Regions from separate parts of the Pseudarthrobacter siccitolerans genome, predicted to be linked through region 3. Evidence: riboswitches for the same ligand, from Rfam matches in the RefSeq annotation. Region 3 holds a riboswitch; each other region holds the start of a gene.
What was found. A riboswitch is a leader RNA that binds a small molecule or an ion and turns the genes downstream of it on or off. The one in region 3 is predicted to bind S-adenosylmethionine.
Positions count from the first base shown of each region.

Region 1: linked by a shared signal. The riboswitch ahead of QFZ36_RS15915 (cobalamin-independent methionine synthase II family protein) and the one ahead of QFZ36_RS19760 (bifunctional o-acetylhomoserine/o-acetylserine sulfhydrylase) in region 3 are both predicted to bind S-adenosylmethionine.
Region 2: linked by a shared signal. The riboswitch ahead of QFZ36_RS10870 (DUF1737 domain-containing protein) and the one ahead of QFZ36_RS19760 (bifunctional o-acetylhomoserine/o-acetylserine sulfhydrylase) in region 3 are both predicted to bind S-adenosylmethionine.
Region 4: linked by a shared signal. The riboswitch ahead of QFZ36_RS04925 (aminotransferase class V-fold PLP-dependent enzyme) and the one ahead of QFZ36_RS19760 (bifunctional o-acetylhomoserine/o-acetylserine sulfhydrylase) in region 3 are both predicted to bind S-adenosylmethionine.

Region 1 covers NZ_JAUSXB010000001.1:3,405,188-3,409,663, reverse strand. Annotated here, with positions in the region: gene QFZ36_RS15925 (adenylosuccinate synthase) at 1-991, opposite strand, end outside; gene QFZ36_RS15920 (M14 family zinc carboxypeptidase) at 1,248-2,309, opposite strand; SAM riboswitch class I at 2,533-2,638, shown strand; gene QFZ36_RS15915 (cobalamin-independent methionine synthase II family protein) at 2,648-3,856, shown strand; gene QFZ36_RS15910 (uracil-DNA glycosylase) at 4,069-4,476, shown strand, end outside.
Region 2 covers NZ_JAUSXB010000001.1:2,314,812-2,319,287, reverse strand. Annotated here, with positions in the region: gene QFZ36_RS10880 (O-succinylhomoserine sulfhydrylase) at 1-573, opposite strand, end outside; gene QFZ36_RS10875 (rhodanese-like domain-containing protein) at 574-984, opposite strand; gene QFZ36_RS10870 (DUF1737 domain-containing protein) at 981-1,259, opposite strand; SAM riboswitch class IV at 1,273-1,387, opposite strand; gene opgC (OpgC domain-containing protein) at 1,741-4,131, shown strand; gene QFZ36_RS10860 (hypothetical protein) at 4,227-4,476, opposite strand, start outside.
Region 3 covers NZ_JAUSXB010000001.1:4,262,459-4,266,934, forward strand. Annotated here, with positions in the region: gene QFZ36_RS19745 (CPBP family intramembrane glutamic endopeptidase) at 1-466, shown strand, start outside; gene QFZ36_RS19750 (HNH endonuclease signature motif containing protein) at 583-2,073, opposite strand; gene QFZ36_RS19755 (VOC family protein) at 2,301-2,939, opposite strand; SAM riboswitch class IV at 3,100-3,215, shown strand; gene QFZ36_RS19760 (bifunctional o-acetylhomoserine/o-acetylserine sulfhydrylase) at 3,261-4,476, shown strand, end outside.
Region 4 covers NZ_JAUSXB010000001.1:1,039,459-1,043,934, forward strand. Annotated here, with positions in the region: gene rsgA (ribosome small subunit-dependent GTPase A) at 1-182, shown strand, start outside; gene hisN (histidinol-phosphatase) at 231-1,043, shown strand; SAM riboswitch class IV at 1,202-1,315, shown strand; gene QFZ36_RS04925 (aminotransferase class V-fold PLP-dependent enzyme) at 1,351-2,784, shown strand; gene QFZ36_RS04930 (class I SAM-dependent methyltransferase) at 2,840-3,598, shown strand; gene QFZ36_RS04935 (metal-dependent transcriptional regulator) at 3,628-4,341, shown strand; gene QFZ36_RS04940 (fluoride efflux transporter FluC) at 4,342-4,476, shown strand, end outside.

The sequences.
Region 1 (4,476 bases), 860 kb from region 3:
GCTTGGTCACGAAGTAGTCCGTGAAGCCGTTGACGCGGGAGGCGTGGCGGGCCAGGACGGCGTCGTACCAGCCGCAGCGGCGGGGCCGGCCGGTGTTGACGCCGAATTCGCCGCCGGTCTTCTGCAGGTACACGCCCATCTCATCGAACAGTTCCGTGGGAAACGGGCCTGCGCCTACGCGGGTGGTGTACGCCTTGATGATGCCAATGGAGCGGGAGATGCGGGTGGGGCCGATGCCCGAACCCACGGAGGCGCCGCCGGCGGTGGGGTTGGAGGAAGTCACGAAGGGGTAGGTTCCGTGGTCCACGTCCAGGAAGGTGGCCTGGCCGCCTTCCATGAGCACTACCTTGCCCTCATCCAGGGCGGTGTTCAGCACCAGCGTGCTGTCGATGACCAGCGGGCGCAGCCGCTCGGCGAAGGACAGGAAGTACTCCACGATCTCGTCCACCACCACGCCACGGCGGTTGTAGATCTTGACCAGGAGTTCGTTCTTCTGCCGCAACGAGCCTTCCACCTTCTGGCGGAGGATCGACTCGTCAAAGACGTCCTGGACGCGGATGCCCAGGCGGGCCACCTTGTCCATGTACGCGGGGCCGATGCCGCGGCCGGTGGTCCCGATGGCCCGGCTGCCGAGGTAGCGCTCCGTCACCTTGTCCAGCACCTGGTGGTACGGAGCCACGAGGTGGGCGTTGGCGGAGACGCGAAGCTTTGAGGTGTCGGCACCGCGCGCCTGGAGGCCCTCAATCTCCTGGAAGAGTGCCTCGAGGTTTACCACGCAGCCGTTGCCGATAATGGGGACGGCGTTGGGGCTGAGGATGCCTGCCGGAAGCAGCTTGAGTTCGTATTTTTCACCGCCTACGACGACGGTGTGCCCGGCGTTGTTGCCGCCGTTGGGTTTGACGACATAGTCAACGCGGCCGCCCAGCAGGTCGGTCGCTTTGCCTTTTCCTTCGTCGCCCCACTGGGCTCCTACGATCACAATTGCTGGCATGGGATCCTCCCCCATTCGTTCGGGCTGCCCGGGCCCGGCCACGGCGTGGCGGGCCTGTACAGCGCCGTTCATGAGAATGCCCCGAATGGACCGGCCTTCGCTGGTCCGCGGGGCAGCACAGCGATGCAAGAGTTCCGGGGCTCTTACCACCCAAGTTTAGCGGATGAGGGACTTTGTCCACTCGTTGGGCCGCCGCGGTCCTTCTTGCAGGCTAAAGCACCCATGCCGTGGGACCGCGGCGGACTGTCAGCAGTTACTACTCGTCCTCAGCTTCCTCGCCCGGGCGGGAGGTCTGGGTGGCGAGGCTGTCCCAGAAGGAGGTGTCGGCGTCGGCAATTGATCTGTCAGCGATGGCTTCGGCCGTGGCCGTCAGGGTGGTCACTGTCTGCTTGATCAGGTACCCGTTGCTCCGGAGCCCCAGGGCATATCCGTCCAGGTAGTGGTCCGACATGCCCCGCATCTCAAACAGCAGGGTTGCGATGCCGTATTCCACCGCGATGCCGTTGCGGCTGATGGTTTCGGCGCTGCCGCCCACGTACTTGCCCAGGTGGCCCCAGCCGGTGGAATCGACGTTGTGGAACACCACCGCGCCCAGCTGCTTGGACTTCTCCACAACTGCAGGATCGGCGTTCGGGGTGGTGGGGTAGAGGATGGAGCCGGAGACGAGTTCTCCGTCACGTTGGCTGCGGGTGCCCTGGTGGTGCAGGTCGATCATGTAGTCGATCCGGTACTTGCGCATCACGTTGTTATGGAGCGCCTGGGTTTCCGGCTGGACTTTGTCCACGTGGTCACGGTTGAGGTCCACCTCTTCGGCGTTGTACCGGGTCATGTTGCGGCCGCCCTTGGCCTGGTAGTCCGCCAGGGAGAAGTTCACGTCACCCATGGCCCCGTCTGCATTCAGCATGGGAACGATGAGGATGTTGACGCCGTCCAGGACATCCCCTGACTTGCCGGTGCCAAGGTGCTTGACGAATTCCAGGGCGCCCTCGGTAGTCAGCTGTTCGTTGCCGTGCTGCTGCGTCAGGTAAAGGATGGTGGGTTTGGCCGGGTCCGAGATGTACTTGACCAGGTGGATGTCGCGGCCCTTCACCGTCTGCCCGATGACCTCCAGCTCCATGGCCGGCTGGCGGGTGTCCTGGTCTTTGAGGAAGGAGACCATCTCGTCGTAGGTGGCCAGCTTCGATGTGGTGATCTGGCCATTGCCGTCGTAGTTGGGGCCTTCGCCTACGGCCATCGCCGGCGCGGGCGCCGTCACTGCTGCCAGCGCCAGGGCTCCGGAAACGGCAAGGGTCCTGAAAGTTGCCAGGGCTTTTCTCACGGTGCGTTACCTCTTTCGAGTGCATTGGGGTGCGTTCAGGCAGCCATGTCCCCCATTGCGGCCTGTGACAAGAGCCAACCAAGCTAAACGAAACCTGTCAATGGATATAACAGGAACCTGCATGCAGTTATAGCGATTTGGAAAGCAGTCGCCACGCCTGCTTTCCGCCGAAACAATCCGAACCGGATTTGCTCCCGGGAAAGTCTTGGAATTAAGTGAGAGTGAACCATCCGGAGCGGCCGAGAGACCTGGATCGTTGACGCCGCAGCAACCCCGCTAAGTGCAGGTACCCCCTGCCGCGAAGGTGCTACTGCCAGGACCGATGGAAAGGAATTCCAGTGTCCCTGAACACAGACCACATCCGCGTCACCCATGCAGGGTCTTTGCCTCGCACCCCTGAACTCATAGCAGCCAACGCCGCCAAGGAGCAGGAGGGCCTCACCCCTCGGTTCCTTGACCTGCTGGAAGCATCAGTGGCGGACGTGGTGCAGCGCCAGAAGGACTTGGGCATCGATATCGCCAATGACGGCGAATATGGGCACGCGATGTCCAGCTCGGTTGACTACGGGGCTTGGTGGAACTACTCCTTCTCCCGGCTTGGTGGCCTCGAAGCGACGGACGTGGACCGTTGGGCTGATACCCAGGTACGCCGGTCCTCCCCCGGGAACATTGTCCTGACCTCATTCCCGGACCGTCGTGACCGGCAGAAGTTCAACGATGCCTACAATGATCCGTCCGCCGGCATCCTGGCCCACCGCAAGAGCGTTTCCCAGCCCAAGATTGCCGGGCCCCTCACCTACACCGGGCACGGCCTGGTGGCCTCCGACGTCAAGAACCTGAAGAGCGGGCTGGCCGCCGCAGGACTGTCCGAGGGCTTTGTGGCCTCGCTCTCCCCCGGGTCCTGTGCACGGGTTGCCAATGAGTACTACAAGACCGACGAGGAACTGCTGTACGCCTGCGCCGACGCCATGCGCGAGGAATACAAGGCCATTATCGATGCCGGACTCACGGTCCAGCTCGATGATCCTTCACTCGCCGAAAGCTGGGACCAGATCAACCCTGAGCCGGCTCTTGATGACTACCTGAAGTTCATCCAGCTGCGCGTGGAGGCCACCAACTGGGCGCTGCGTGACCTGCCCCAGGAACAGATCCGGCTGCACGTCTGCTGGGGATCCTGGCACGGCCCGCACACCACGGATATTCCCTTCGCGGACATCATCGGGTCCGTACTGCAGATTAATGCCGGCGGCTACTCCTTTGAGGCCGCCAATGTCCGGCACGAACACGAATGGCGCGTCTGGGAAGACGCCAGGCTCCCTGAGGGCAAGGTCATCATTCCCGGCGTGGTCTCACACGCCACCAATGTGGTGGAGCACCCGGACCTGGTGGCGGATCGGATCGTCCGCTTCGCAGAGGTGGTGGGCCGGGAGAACGTCATCGCGTCCACCGACTGCGGCCTGGGCGGCAGGGTGCACCCGCAGATCGCATTCGCCAAGCTGGAAGCACTGGGCGAGGGTGCCCGCCGGGCCACCAAGCGCCTCTGGTAGGCAATAACAGCGCGTCGGACCCCCGCCGGTCCCGGGCACCCTTTTCAGCCGGGTGCACGGGACCGGCGTTTCGTTTCCCGGGGCTTGCTAAACTGGGAAAGGCCGACCAGGAATCGGCCCACCCCATTTCAACCACCTCGGATGTGTTGCGCCACAGTGCGCCCATTTTCGCGGTGGCGCAACACCAATCCCCGCAGGAGACCCAGCCCTACATGACCGCCCTGGCACCCGAATCATTCCATGAGCAGCTTCTGAGCCGCCGCTACGAACCCAATGTTGCCGCCGTCAACGAACTGTGCGATTCCCTGCAGGAGGCCAAGCCCGGCACGGCAGTACCCTACGTTGACCCGATGCACGACGTCGACGAGTGCCGGATCATCAGCCTGTACTCGAACATCGGCGAGGCCGACAAGTCCGGTTTCATCACGGCCGGGGACGCTGACGCCGCAACGCGGATGCTCGGTATCCAGTGGAAGCTGGGGCTTCGGCCGGAGTTCGTGATGCCGTGGAACGTCCACCCGTGGCATATCCCCGGGGAGCCGAACGGAAAGTTCACCCCGGATCAGGTGTCCGCCGGCCTGAAGCCGCTGCTCAAATTCCTGGCCCTGGTCCCCCGCGCT
Region 2 (4,476 bases), 1.9 Mb from region 3:
GGCAAAGACGTTGTCGACGACGACGGTGGCACCTGCGGCGTGGGCGAGTTCGCTCACCGCCGCAGTGTCCACGATTTCCTGCATGGGATTTGACGGCGACTCGAAGAACACGGCGGTGGTGGGCTGGGACAGGGCTTCGCGCCACTGGTCCAGGTCCGGGCCGTCCACGAATACGGTCTCCACGCCCCACCGCGGCAGGATCTCGTTGAGGATCACGAAGCAGGAGCCAAAGAGCGAGCGGGCGGCAACCACCCTGTCGCCGGCAGCCAGCAAGGCACCCAGGGCGGTGAAAACTGCGGACATGCCGGACGCCGTCGCAAAGCACGCTTCGGTGCCCTCCAGGAGGCGGAGCCGCTCCTGGAATGTAGCAACGGAGGGGTTGCCGTAGCGGGAGTAGACGAAGCGTTCGTCCTCACCGGTGAAGGCCCGTTCGGCAGCGGCGGCGGATTCGTACACAAAGCCGGAGTTCAGGAACACAGCCTCGCTGGTTTCCTGGAAGTTGGTGCGGTCCAGCCCGCCGCGGACGGCCTGGGTGTCGGGGCTCCAGCCGGCGGCGTCTTCGTTGAAGGTCACTTAGTTCTTTCCCAGGTTGGTTGGCAGGCCGCGGTTTTTCCAGCCGTTGACGGTGCGCTCTCCATAGCGGTCCGGCTCGCCTTCGAAGCCCTCCAGCACGTTGTAGGAGGTGAAGCCGGCCTGCGTGGCGGCGGTTGCGGCAGCGATGGAACGCTGCCCGGAGCGGCAGAGGAAGAGCAGCTCAGTTGAAGGATTGTCGGGGGCCTGCAGGCTCAGGTCCTTGATGAAATCAGGGTTGGGAATGCCGCCCGGGAAGGTCCACTGGATGAACAGCGGATCATTGTCCGTGGCCTTTGTGTCGGGGATGCCGATGTGGGCCCATTCGCCCTCGGTGCGCACGTCCACGAGGATGGCGCCCTGCTGCAGCTTGTCCCAGGCTTCCTGGGGGGTGAGGTCTCCTGCATAGCTCATGCGTGGCCCTCGCCGTCGAACTCGAGGTCTTCGCTGGCTGCTTCAAGGTCATCAACGGCAGTGGCGACGGCGGCATCCGCGGACGCGATGGCGGCCGGCAGGACTACAGCCTGGGCCACAATGACGCTGCTGCCGTTGAAGGTTGCTGCGGGGCTTCCGTGCAGCACATACCCCTCTGCCAGCGCGGCCGAGATCCGCTCACAGAACGCACGGTCATCCGGCCCGCTGATGAGGCGGTAGGACAATTTCTCTTCAGGGGCAGGTGCGTCAGACATGACGGATCTCCTTCTCTCACGCTTGCAGCTCGAATCGGTCGATATGCCGAGTATTCACCTGAGGCACCCCGCCGCGGAAGGAGGGTTGCCGACCGGCCAGTCAGGGCTTGGCACCGGTACTCATTACTCCCCAAAAACGTAACACTTGGCGCGCGGGGCCGCACCGCCGTCGTCGTCATGTTCCGTAACTGAAGCGCCGCTGAAGCAGCTTGGGTGATTGCGCGGCGGTTCCTGGAACGTACGACGGCGGGAACCGCCACGGGCAGCGAAGCCGACCGACGCCCGCCGCGGCTTTCCACGCCAGATAGGGTTCTTGTCAGGGCGCCGCCGCGCCGTCGGAGCAAAATTCCTGGGGGTCCCCATCAGCACGCCACGAGCCGCCGTGCTGGAGAGCCGTCCCACGCAACTCCATTGGCAAAATTTCCGGGGACAACATACCCGCCAGTCGGCTGTCCGCGGGGGTGCTGCCCTTCTTGCCGCGGTGACGATTGCCCTCCTGGCAGTGGTGCTGCCCGCCGGAGCTGCCCATGCTGCAGACACCTTCCCGGGTGAGGGCAAACCGCTGTTGGGCGCTGTCCTCGAATGGGGCGAGGACACGGCGGCCGGTTTTACGGAGAGGTTCGGCGCGTCGCCGGCGCTTTTCGGGCACGACATCGCGTTGCCCTTCCGTGGATCGGAGGAGAACGACATCCGGGGCTTCCTGGAGCAGTCCGGGATGCAGGGCGCCCACGCGATGCTCACGGTGAAGCCCAACGTTCCGCTTGACCAGGTTACCGCTGAAGCTGCCGCATCATTCGCCGGCGACGTGCGGAGGCTGACGGCGGACTTCAAGGGCCAGGTGCTGATCCGCTTTGCCCCCGACATGAATGCCAGCTGGGTGGAGTGGGGCCAGCAGCCTGCCGCTTACCGGTCCGCCTTCCAGGCCGTCGCCGCAGCCTTTGAAGATACCGACGGCAGCCGCCCACCGATGGTGTGGGAGCCGTACCTGAGGAAGGACTATCCGTTTGACCGGCACCGGAACGCCCCTGTGCCGGGCAGCGATGGCTTCGCCCTGCTCGATACCAACGGTGACGGCGTGTGGAACGGCTCCGATGCGGCCTACGCCCCGTACTATCCGGGGGACGATGCCGTGGACTGGGTGGGCCTGGCCGCTTTCCACGACGACACTGCCGGCGGCGCGGCGGTCAACACCGTTCCCCGGCAGAACGAACTCCAGGAGATGCTCACGGCCTCCGGCGGGGAAAACTTCTACGCGACTTATGCGTCCGGCAAGGACAAGCCGTTCCTGCTGCAGACCTCCGCGTTCTACAGCCCGGCCTCCGGCGGCGCTTCCGACGTGGACATCAAAGTCGGCTGGTGGGACCAGGTCCTGGATGCGGCCACGTCCACGGACTTCGCCGGCACGTCGGCAGTGGCCTGGGATGAGCGGACCAGCACCAGGGACACGGGGGTGGCCAGCATCGACTGGCTGGTCACCGGGAATCCTGCGGTTGCTGCTGCCGCCCTGGACCGGCTCGAGGCTTCCCCCATGGTGACCGGTCCTGCCACCGAAATCGCTGCCGGCAGCGGATACGTCCGCGCCAACACCCTCCCGGGGGCGGCTGCCTGGACCGTGGGAGCGGCGTTGATCATCCTCCTGGTGGCGCTTTGGCAGATCCCCCGGCGGGTCAATGCCGCAACAGCCTGGGGCTACACCGATCCCTCAAGCAGGGATTCGCGGGTGGACCTGCTGCGCGGCATGGCCATTGTGTTTGTGGTGGTGAACCACCTGGGCATGACATCGTTGTTCCAGCTGCTCACGCAGGAGGCGGTGGGTTTCGTTTCCGGGGCCGAACTTTTTGTCCTCTTCTCGGGGCTGGTGGTGGGCATGGTGTACGGGCCCCGGGTCAACCGGGACTTTGGGACGGTGGTGGACCTGACCTCCCGCCGTGCGGGGAAGCTTTACCTGACGGCCCTGGCGGTGCTGATCGGCGTTTTCCTGATCTCGCTGCTGCCCCTGTTCCAGAGTGATGCACTGACCACCTACGTTGACCAGGGAACCGGCGGGGCGGGGCACAATGGCGCCGGCCGGACCTACGACCTCTACGCCGGAATGGAATCGCTGTTCCAGTTCCCCGTACCGCCGCAGGTCCTGCCGGCCATCCTGCTGCTGCAGTTCGGCCCGTGGCAGTTCAACGTGATGGGCCTGTACGTGGTGCTGCTGCTCGTCAGCCCGCTGATCCTTGCCGCACTCAACCGCGGCAAGGCAGTATGGGTGCTCGGCGCCACGCTGGCCGTGTACGCAGTGGGCGCGGCCACCCGGTTCCGGATCCTGCCCTCGCAGTTCGAGGACTCTTTCCCGCTGCTGGTGTGGCAGGTCCTTTTCGTGATCGGCCTGGTGGCGGGCTTCCACCGCCACCGCATTGTTTCGTGGCTGACTGACCACACCTGGGCAGTGGCCGCCTGCACTGCGGCCGCCTTCGCTTTCGCGTTCCTGTCCTGGGGCAACCCGTACCTGGCCAACGCCTTTGATATGCGGCTCGCGATTGTTCCGGACACGGCCTACCGGACCATGTATGACCTCTTCTTCGGCCGCACTTATCTGGCCCCGGGCCGGCTCCTCAACGTCCTGGTGCTGGTGGTGGCCGCCTACGCATTCCTCACGGCCTACTGGAAACCGGTGGCCCGCGCCCTGGGCTGGTTCCTGATTCCCCTGGGCCGGGCAACCCTGTACGTCTTCATCATCCACGTGGTGCTGATCGCGGTGATCGCCAACATCCCGGCGCTGCGCCAAGGCGACATTTGGATTAATACGGCGGCCTGCGCGCTTGTCCTGGGGCTCCTGTGCGTGATGGTCCGGACGCGGTTCCTCTTCCGGATCATTCCGACCTGAGGCGACAGTCGGAGAAGGATAGAGAGCTGAAAAAACGAAAAGGCGTGAAGCGCTTCCTGCCGGGAAGCGCTTCACGCCTTTTCATGTGCCAGACCCTAAACGAGGCCGGGGTAGCTTGTCAGGATGTAGTCGGCGGCTGCCGGGCCCTTCATGCGCAGGCCGTTGTGGCCCGCCGGCATACGGTGTTTCATGGCTGCCCAGAAAACGGACTCCTGGCCGGGCGTCTGCTGGTTGATGAAGCACCAGCTGGTGTACAGGCCGTAAAGCCGGTCGTCGTCGAGGCTGTGATCGTAGGCCTTATCCAGCTGGGTGGCTTCCTGGAGGAAAGTGTCGAACTGCGAATGT
Region 3 (4,476 bases):
CTTTGCACGCCCGGGCCGGGACCTGCTCCAGGGGCTGGGGCTGGCAGCGCTGATCGGAATCCCGTCCCTGGGCCTCTATGCGGCGGGCCGGGCGCTGGGCATCACCACCGCCATCATTCCCAGTGCGTTGGACGCCTACTGGTGGACAGTGCCGGTGCTGATCCTGTCCGCGATCCGCCATGCCGTGGTGGAGGAAGTTATCGTGGTGGGCTACCTGCTGAACCGGTTCGGAAAGTTCGGCTGGAGCGTGCCGCTGGCCATCGCGGTGAGCTCGCTGCTGCGCGGCAGCTACCACCTTTACCAGGGCTTCGGGCCCTTCATCGGGAACGCGGTGATGGGGGTCGTCTTCGCCTGGCTGTATACCAGGACGCGACGGGTGATGCCCCTGGTGATTGCCCACGCCCTGCTGGACATCGTCGCGTTCGTTGGCTTCAGCCTCTTCGGCAAGGCAGTCGGACTGGGCTGAGGCAGCCAAGCTGGCGCCGCAAGGTGCGGTGCGACGGCGATCCCTCCGATGTTGTGAGCCTTCACTGACCCCGTGGTCGGTTTCGCTCCCCAAGTTCAGCCACCATAGGTGGTTGGTCAGGCGGGTGGGGCGTGCAGGAACCGCTCCAGGCATTCTTCGCCTGGGGAGATCCCGATGTAGACAAAATCGGGTGGGTCCCCGGACACCGCCTGCAGCTGGTTTGGCCAGTGTGGTGGTTCCCAGTCCTGGTGTTCGCTTTTGTAGTGCCTGCCGGTGGGTGAGGTCCAGCCGGGTGGTGCGGTTTTGGTGGCGGGGGTGGGTTTCCAGCCGCTGGTATGCCGTAGCCGGTGATGTTTGGGGCAGGGCTGTCCCAGATTCGATATCCCGGTAGTGCCGCCTTGATGCCAGGCGAGGATGTGGTCGGCTTCGTTGTCGAGCGAATTGTTGCTGCATCCTGGAAAGGGGCATTTGCCATCCCGCAACCTAAGCCAGTTCCGCATGGCCTGGCTGATCCGGTACTTTGTCCGGCCGATCTCCAGTGGCGCCCCGTCCCTCGGGTCCACCAGGACCCGGTAAAACGAAGCGGCCCCGTCGGCGACGAGTTGACGTGCCATCGACGGTGGAATGGGGCCGTGGCCGTCCAGCATTGCCGGCTCGTCGGTCAGGCCCATCAGGGAGAAAACCGGAACGGTGACCAGCACTTGGGCGCCGATCGACGACGACGGGCCACCCGTTCCTGCGACGACCCCGGCGCTGTCGCCACCACCGACACTTTCATCGGCACCTACCGGAGTGTTGCCGCTGCTGAGAATCGCTGTGGAGAAATTATCGGCCTTCAATTGGGGCAGGGTACGGGGCTCGTCCGGTCCCTGCATCCCCCGTGCGATGGCCGTGAGCCGGTTCCAGCCCGCCAAAGCATGGTGGGCAGGCAGGTAGGCGGAGAGCCAGGCCATGCCGTCCTGATCCGGCCGGTATTCCACCCGCCGGTCCGCGATGCCCCTGGCGTGGCGTTTCTCAATGGACTCAGGGTGGTGGCGCTCCCGCCAGTTCCTGGCCTTGGCCTTGAACCGGTACGCCGGCAATTCCCCGATCGGCGCAGCCGTAGGCGGCCTGGGCACGTCCGGGTCCAGGAACTGTGCCTCCAGCGCCGCCGCGCCAGCGGGGTCAAGGCTGGCCGTTTCATCAACCATGGCCAGGGCGTGCTGCCAAGTAATCGTCCCGGACTGCAATGCCGAAAGGGTGGGCGGCAACTCCTTGCACAGGGCGTGGGCTGCGGCCAGGAACGCACCCGCTGCCCGGGAACCGAGGGCCAGGAGGCAGCCGATTTCCGCGGCGACGGCCATTTCCTGCGCCTGTACCGGCGCGTCGGGCCCCGCAATAGCTCGGGCGGTATCCGCATACGTCACGGCAGCCCGGGCCTTCAAACCCGCAAACCCGGCCTCCACCACCCGCGCCCCGGCAAGAATGTCCAGGCACCCATCAGCCAGTCCGGCCAGCGGATCAGCATCCGAGAACGGGTCCGAACCACACTCATCCACCTCGGCATTCAGCACAGCAAGAGCGGCCTTGATGTCCTCAAACGCCTTAGCCACCGCCGCTTTCCCCATAAACCCATCATGACAAGGGGGTACGACAATTTGTCGGGCTCTGCGAGTGAGGTGTGCAGCAGAAATTGCGTGAGCTTAAAGGCAGAAGTGGATTCGGCCGCCATCGGCAGGTGACGCCGTTGTCACAAGCTGATGGCGGCCGAAGTTTGGAAGATCAGGCGCCCAGGCCGAAACCGGGCACACCACTGCGATGCCCGGGCGCCAGTGCCCGGGCATCGTAAGGAGGGTTAGATGGTGACGGCTCCGGTGGAGGTTTCGAAGGTGACGGACAGAATGCCGGGCGTTCCGTGCGGAGCCACCCAATCAACGGCCACATCCTCGAGCGGCTTCTCCACGGGCTCACCCAGCCACTCGGTGACGCGTGCCGCCGAACCTGCGATGGTGAGGCAGCTCATCTTGACGTTGCTGTCGTAGGCATTGGACGGGTGCAGGGACGGATCGCCCTCCCACTTGAGCATGTAGGGGACCTGGGGGTCGGCGATCAGGCCGAGGATGCCAATCTGCTGCCAGACGAGTTCGCGGCCGTCCGGAAACTTGCGGTTGCCGTTCACCGCGGAGCGTCCGAGCCGCTCCTCGAACGGGGCGAGGTCGTCCACTTCGACGCACCAGCCCATCCAGCCGCCGCCCGCAGCAGACCGCGCACGCACAGCCTGTCCGAAGGGGGCCTTGTCTGAAGCAGGGTGGTCCAGGACCTCCACGACTTCAAGGTACTTGTGGCCGGCGAGCGGGATAATCATGTTGCGGGTGCCGAACCGGGGGTGTACCCCACCCTTCACTGCCTCAACGCCGAGGGCAGAGGAAATTCGTTCGGTAGTGGCCGCCAGGCCATCGTGTTCACAGGCGTAAGAGACGTGATCCATGCGCATGCCATCATCTTGGCACTTTGTGATCGGGCTCTCAGCTAAGGGTACCCTTACTGGGATTTTCGCTGGTGAACCCCCATAAACCAGGGCCCGCGGAAATCTTCTGGACCATGTTCGTCACAATCCTGTCCGGCACCGGGTGCGTGTTCCTACACTGGGCTCAGGTCATGAGTGCCAGCATCAAGCCCCGGCTCGCTGGCCGGCAACCCTCCAACCGCGGTGGGGTGCCCCGGGTGAGGACCTGGCTGTCCGGCATGGGCTGGATGGCAAGCGCGGCCCGCAGTGCTTTCGAGCGTACCGGGCCCATGTCAAAGGAGCCTTGAATTGTCCAACGGATGGTCCTTCGAAACCCGCCAGATCCATGTTGGGCAGGAGCCGGACAGCGCCACTGGCGCCCGCGCCCTCCCTATCTACCAGACCACGTCTTTTGTGTTCCCGAGCGCGGAAAGTGCTGCCAACCGCTTCGCACTTGCCGAGCTGGCTCCCATCTATACCAGGATCGGCAACCCCACCCAGGAAGCCGTGGAACAGCGGATCGCCAGCCTTGAAGGCGGCCTGGGGGCCTTGCTGCTCAGCTCCGGGCAGGCCGCAGAGACGTTTGCCATCCTGAACATCGCCGAGGCGGGGGACCACATCGTGGCCAGCCCCAGCCTCTACGGCGGCACCTACAACCTCTTCGCCCACACCCTGAAGAAGTTCGGCATCTCGGTCACTTTTGTGGCGGACCCGGACAACCTGGACCAGTGGCGTGACGCCGTCCAGCCCAACACCAAGCTATTCTTCGGCGAGGTGGTTTCCAACCCGCGGCAGGATGTCCTGGACATTGAAGGCGTGTCCCGGGTTGCCCATGACGCCGGCGTGCCCCTGATCGTGGACAACACCCTGTCCACCCCCTACCTGATCAGGCCGCTGGAATGGGGCGCGGACATCGTGGTGCACTCGGCCACCAAATACCTGGGCGGCCACGGTGCCGCCATCGCCGGCGTGATCGTGGACTCCGGAAAGTTCGACTTCGGCAAGGACCCGCAGAAGTTCCCCGGTTTCAACACCCCGGACCCCACTTACAACGGGCTGGTGTACGCCCGCGACCTCGGAACAGACGGAGCGCTGGGGGCCAACCTGTCCTACATCCTCAAGGCCCGGGTCCAGTTGCTGCGCGACCTCGGTTCTGCGGTGTCGCCGTTCAACGCCTTCCTGATTGCCCAGGGACTGGAGACGCTGAGCCTGCGGGTGGAACGGCACGTGGCCAACGCCGTGGACGTTGCCCGGTGGCTGGAAGGAAGGGACGACGTCGAATCCGTCGCCTACGCCGGGCTGCCCTCCAGCCCCTGGTACGAGCGCGGCCGCAAGTACGGCCCGAAGGGTACCGGCGCCATCGTGTCGTTCAACCTGGCCGGCGGGGCCGAGGCCGGGAAGCGCTTCGTGGACGCCCTGGAGCTGCACTCCCACGTGGCAAACATCGGTGACGTCCGCTCCCTGGTGATCCATCCGGCGTCGACCACGCACAGCCAGCTCTCCCCGGAGCAGCAGGAAATTGCCG
Region 4 (4,476 bases), 3.2 Mb from region 3:
AAGACTGCGAACGGGGCTGCAAGCACACCGCCCATGCCGTGAACTGCGGCCTGGATGCCTGGGTGGCCGGCGGGCATGCCGGCGCCACCGGGGAAGCCCGGCTGGCCTCCCTGCGGCGGCTCCTCGGCACCGATCCCCGCATGGAGGCCCAGGAGGCCAAGGAGCTTGGCAGCGTCAACTGACAACGCCGATCTCCCAGCAGAACCGCGCGCAGACGGTAGTTTGGAACCATGATCCAACCCGCTTCAAGCTACAACGATGACCTGCGCCTGGCCCATGTCCTGGCCGACTCCGTGGATGACCAGACCATGAGCCGCTTCAAGGCCCTGGACCTGCAGGTGGAGACCAAGCCTGACCTGACGCCGGTTACGGACGCGGACAAGGCCGCCGAAGAAGCCATCCGTGGCCAGCTGTCCCGTTCCCGCCCGCGCGACGCCGTGCTCGGCGAGGAGTTCGGCAGTACCGGCCACGGCTCGCGGCGCTGGATCATCGACCCCATCGACGGCACCAAGAACTTTGTCCGCGGTGTCCCGGTCTGGGCCACCCTGATTGCACTGGTGGACGAGGGCGAGCCCGTGGTCGGCGTGGTCAGTGCACCGGCCCTGGGCAAGCGCTGGTGGGCTGCCAAGGACATGGGCGCCTACATGGGCCGTTCCCTCGCCGCGGCCACGCGGCTGCGGGTATCCAACGTCTCCAAGCTCTCCGATGCTTCCCTGTCCTACTCCAGCCTGGGCGGCTGGAAGGAGCGCGGCAGCCTTGACAACTTTCTGGGCCTCACCGAGGACGTGTGGCGGACCCGGGCGTACGGCGACTTCTGGTCCTACTGCATGGTGGCCGAAGGCTCAGTGGACATCGCCTGCGAACCTGAACTGAACCTTTACGACATGGCCGCTCTAGTGCCGATCGTGGTGGAAGCCGGGGGGCGTTTCACGTCCCTGGAAGGCGAAGACGGTCCCTTCGGCGGCAACGCGCTGGCCACCAATTCCATCCTGCACTCCGAGGTGCTGCGCAGGTTGAACCCGGACCTGGACGACCTCCTGTAAGGCAGGTTACCGAAGAATCAGCGGCGGGCGCCTCCACGAGGAGGCGCCCGCCGTCGTTTCTTCGGCAAAAGAAGCCCTTCTCCGCCGGCGCGTAACAAAGCGCTTAACATTTATCCCGGCTTCAAACCTTCCCGCCCCATGTTCTACGCTCTTAAGCAGGTCACGAGTGCCAGCGCGAAACCCCGGTTTGCTGGCCGGCAACCCTCCAACCGCGGTGGGGTGCCCCGGGTGACGACCAGGCCGGTCCGGAGCGGATGCGGCAAGCGCGGATTCCCGGCTGTGGGAGTCCTTTTGAAGTGAGGTCTCTGTGACAACTGCCACCGTCTCCCCCAATGCCACTGCCGGTTCCGTTATTCTCCAGCCTGGAACCACCTTTGATGCCCGCCGCGCCGCCGCCGGCCGGCCGCTTGCTGCCGTCACCGGCGCCGAGATCCAAGCGCCGCTGATCCATGGCGGCCATGTCCGCTACGCAAACCTTGACTACGGTGCCTCCGCTCCTGCGCTCTCGGTGGTCTCGGCGTACCTCAACGAGATCCTGCCGTTCTACGCGAGCGTCCACCGCGGCGCGGGTTACGCGTCCCAGATCAGCACCTCGGTCTACGAAAACGCACGCGACATCGTCCGCGGGTTCGTGGGCGGCCGTCCGGGCGACTCCGTGATCTTCACCCGGAACACCACCGATTCGCTCAACCTGCTGGCCGGCTGCCTGCCCGCAACAGACGGGCACCCCGACGGTGACGTCCTCTACCTGGACATCGAGCACCACGCCAACCTGCTGCCGTGGCAGGGCGTCCCGCACCGCAGCATCGTTGCAGCCGACACCATCGCCGGCACCATCGAGGCCGTCCGGGCGGAACTGGAGCAGGGCGGCGTGAGCCTGCTCGCCGTCACCGGCGCGTCCAACGTCACCGGTGAGATCCTTCCCATCCGCGCCCTGGCCGCGCTCGCCCACGAACACGGCGCGCGGATCGTGGTGGACGCCGCCCAGCTGGCCCCGCACCGCCGCGTGGACATCGCCGCGGACGACGTCGACTACCTCGCCTTCTCCGGCCACAAGCTCTACGCACCGTTCGGTTCCGGCGTGCTCGTGGGGCGGGCGGACTGGCTCGACGCCGGAACGCCGCACCTCGCCGGCGGCGGCGCCGTCAAGGAGGCAAGGCTCGACGGCGTCAGCTGGGCCACCGGCCCGGCACGCCATGAGGGCGGCTCACCGAACGTCCTGGGCGCGGCCACGCTGGCCCGCGCCACCCAGGTGATCGCCGGGCTGGACCAGGAACAGTGGCACGCCCACGAATCCGCCATCCGGTCCTTCCTGGTGGAAGGCCTGCAGGACATCGACGGTGTGACCGTCCACCAGATCTTCAAGGACACCAATCCGGATACGGACACCATTGGCGTGGTCAACTTTTCTGTGGAAGGCTACGACGCCGGGCTGGTGGCGGCCTACCTGTCCGCCGAGCACGGCGTGGGCCTGCGCGACGGCCGCTTCTGCGCCCACCCGCTACTGAAGCGCCTGGGCCTGCCCTCCGGTTCCCTCCGCGCCAGCTTCGGCGTCGGCTCCCGCCTCGAGGACGCCGAACGGCTCCTTGCCGGCATTGCAGCGCTGCGCAGCAACGGGCTGGGCTGGGACTACGTGGTGGACGCCGGGCGCTGGGTTCCTGCGAACGACACCCGGACCTACCCGCACTGGGCGCCCAACACCCCGGGCACCGCCGGCGCCGCTCCCTGCATCGACGACTAAGCACGTGCGGTAAATTCGGAGGATAGCCAAAGGCATCAATCGAAGGAGGCCACACGTGGTACGGGGTGGCCCCAAATTGGATCACGGGCGGCGCCGGGAGCTCGGCCAGAGCTTCCAGGACGGCGGGGAGCATTACCAGCAGGTCCGGCCGGGCTACCCGGAAGAATCAGCGCAATGGCTGGTCCCCGCCGGAGCCCGCGATGCACTCGACGCCGGTGCCGGCACCGGCAAGTTCACGGAGCTCCTGCTCGGGATGGGATTGTCCGTCACGGCCGTGGACCCGTCCGGGGACATGCTCGAACAGTTGCGCGCCCACTACCCCGCGGCCGCGGCTGTCCAGGCCACCGCGGAGGCGACGGGCCTGCCCGCGGCGGCCTTCGACGTCGTCAGCGTTGCCCAGGCCTGGCACTGGTGTGACGCCCTGGCTGCCAGCACCGAACTGGCGCGCGTCCTGCGTCCGCAGGGAACGCTGGGCCTGATCTGGAACCAGCTGGACACCTCGGTGCCCTGGGTTCACCGGCTTTCCCGGATCATGCATGCCGGAGACGTGTACAAGCCAGGCTTCCGGCCGCAGGTGGGGCCGGAGTTCCGGGACCTTGAGGGCCACGTAACGCATTGGCAGGACCGCGTCACCACCACCGGCCTCGTAGAGCTGACGAAGTCCCGGAGCTATTACCTGCGGGCCGGCGAAACCACGCGCGCAAAGGTGCTGGCCAACCTTGACTGGTACCTGCACGAGCACCTGGGCCACAGCGTGGATGAGGAGCTTGAGCTGCCTTATCTCACGCTGACCTGGCGGGCCATCAAAGCATAACGGGGACGGTCAACGGGTAGGCTGGAGCTGTGAAGACCAGCGCGCCCTCCTCCTCCATCGAGGATTACGTCAAGGTCATCTACTCGTTCACCGAATGGCAGGACAAGCCCATCACGTCCTCCCAGCTCGCCCAGCGCCTCGGGGTGGCCAATTCCTCGGTGTCCGAAATGGTCCGGAAGTTGAAGGACCAGGGCCTGGTGGACCATAAACCCTACAGCGCCATTACGCTCACGGACCAGGGTGTCCGGCTGGCCCTTTCCATGGTGCGCCGCCACCGCCTGATCGAGACCTATCTCGTCCAACAGCTGGGCTACCGCTGGGACGAGGTCCACGACGAGGCCGAACTGCTGGAGCACGCCGTCTCCGACACGTTCATTGAACGCGTTGCAGCGAAACTCGGAGACCCGCAGCGTGACCCCCACGGCGATCCGATTCCCACGGCCGACGGGAAAGTCCTGATGCCCCGGGCGCACCTGATGGGCGAACTGGACCAGGGGCACACCGGCAGGATCACCCGTATCAGCGACGAAAACCCGGACCTGCTCCGCTACCTTTCCGCGGAGGAGATAGACCTCGACGCCGAAGTGGAGATCGTGGGCCGCAAGCCGTTCGGCGGGGCCCTGGTGGTCCGGATCAGGAACTCGGGCAGGACCAGGGACTACGATCTGGCCGATGAAATCACCTCTGCCCTGTGGGTGCACAGCGATCACCCACACCCTGGCTGCCTGCTCGGAGACAGCTGAATGACGCCTGCGGGCATACCGCCGGCGCGTGCCTGGTGTGCTGTTGCTGTTGGTGGCCTGATAGGGACTGAGCTGCGGTACGGACTGGGACTGGCGTTTCCGGATTTTCCGGGGTCCGTGCCCTGGGCCACGCTG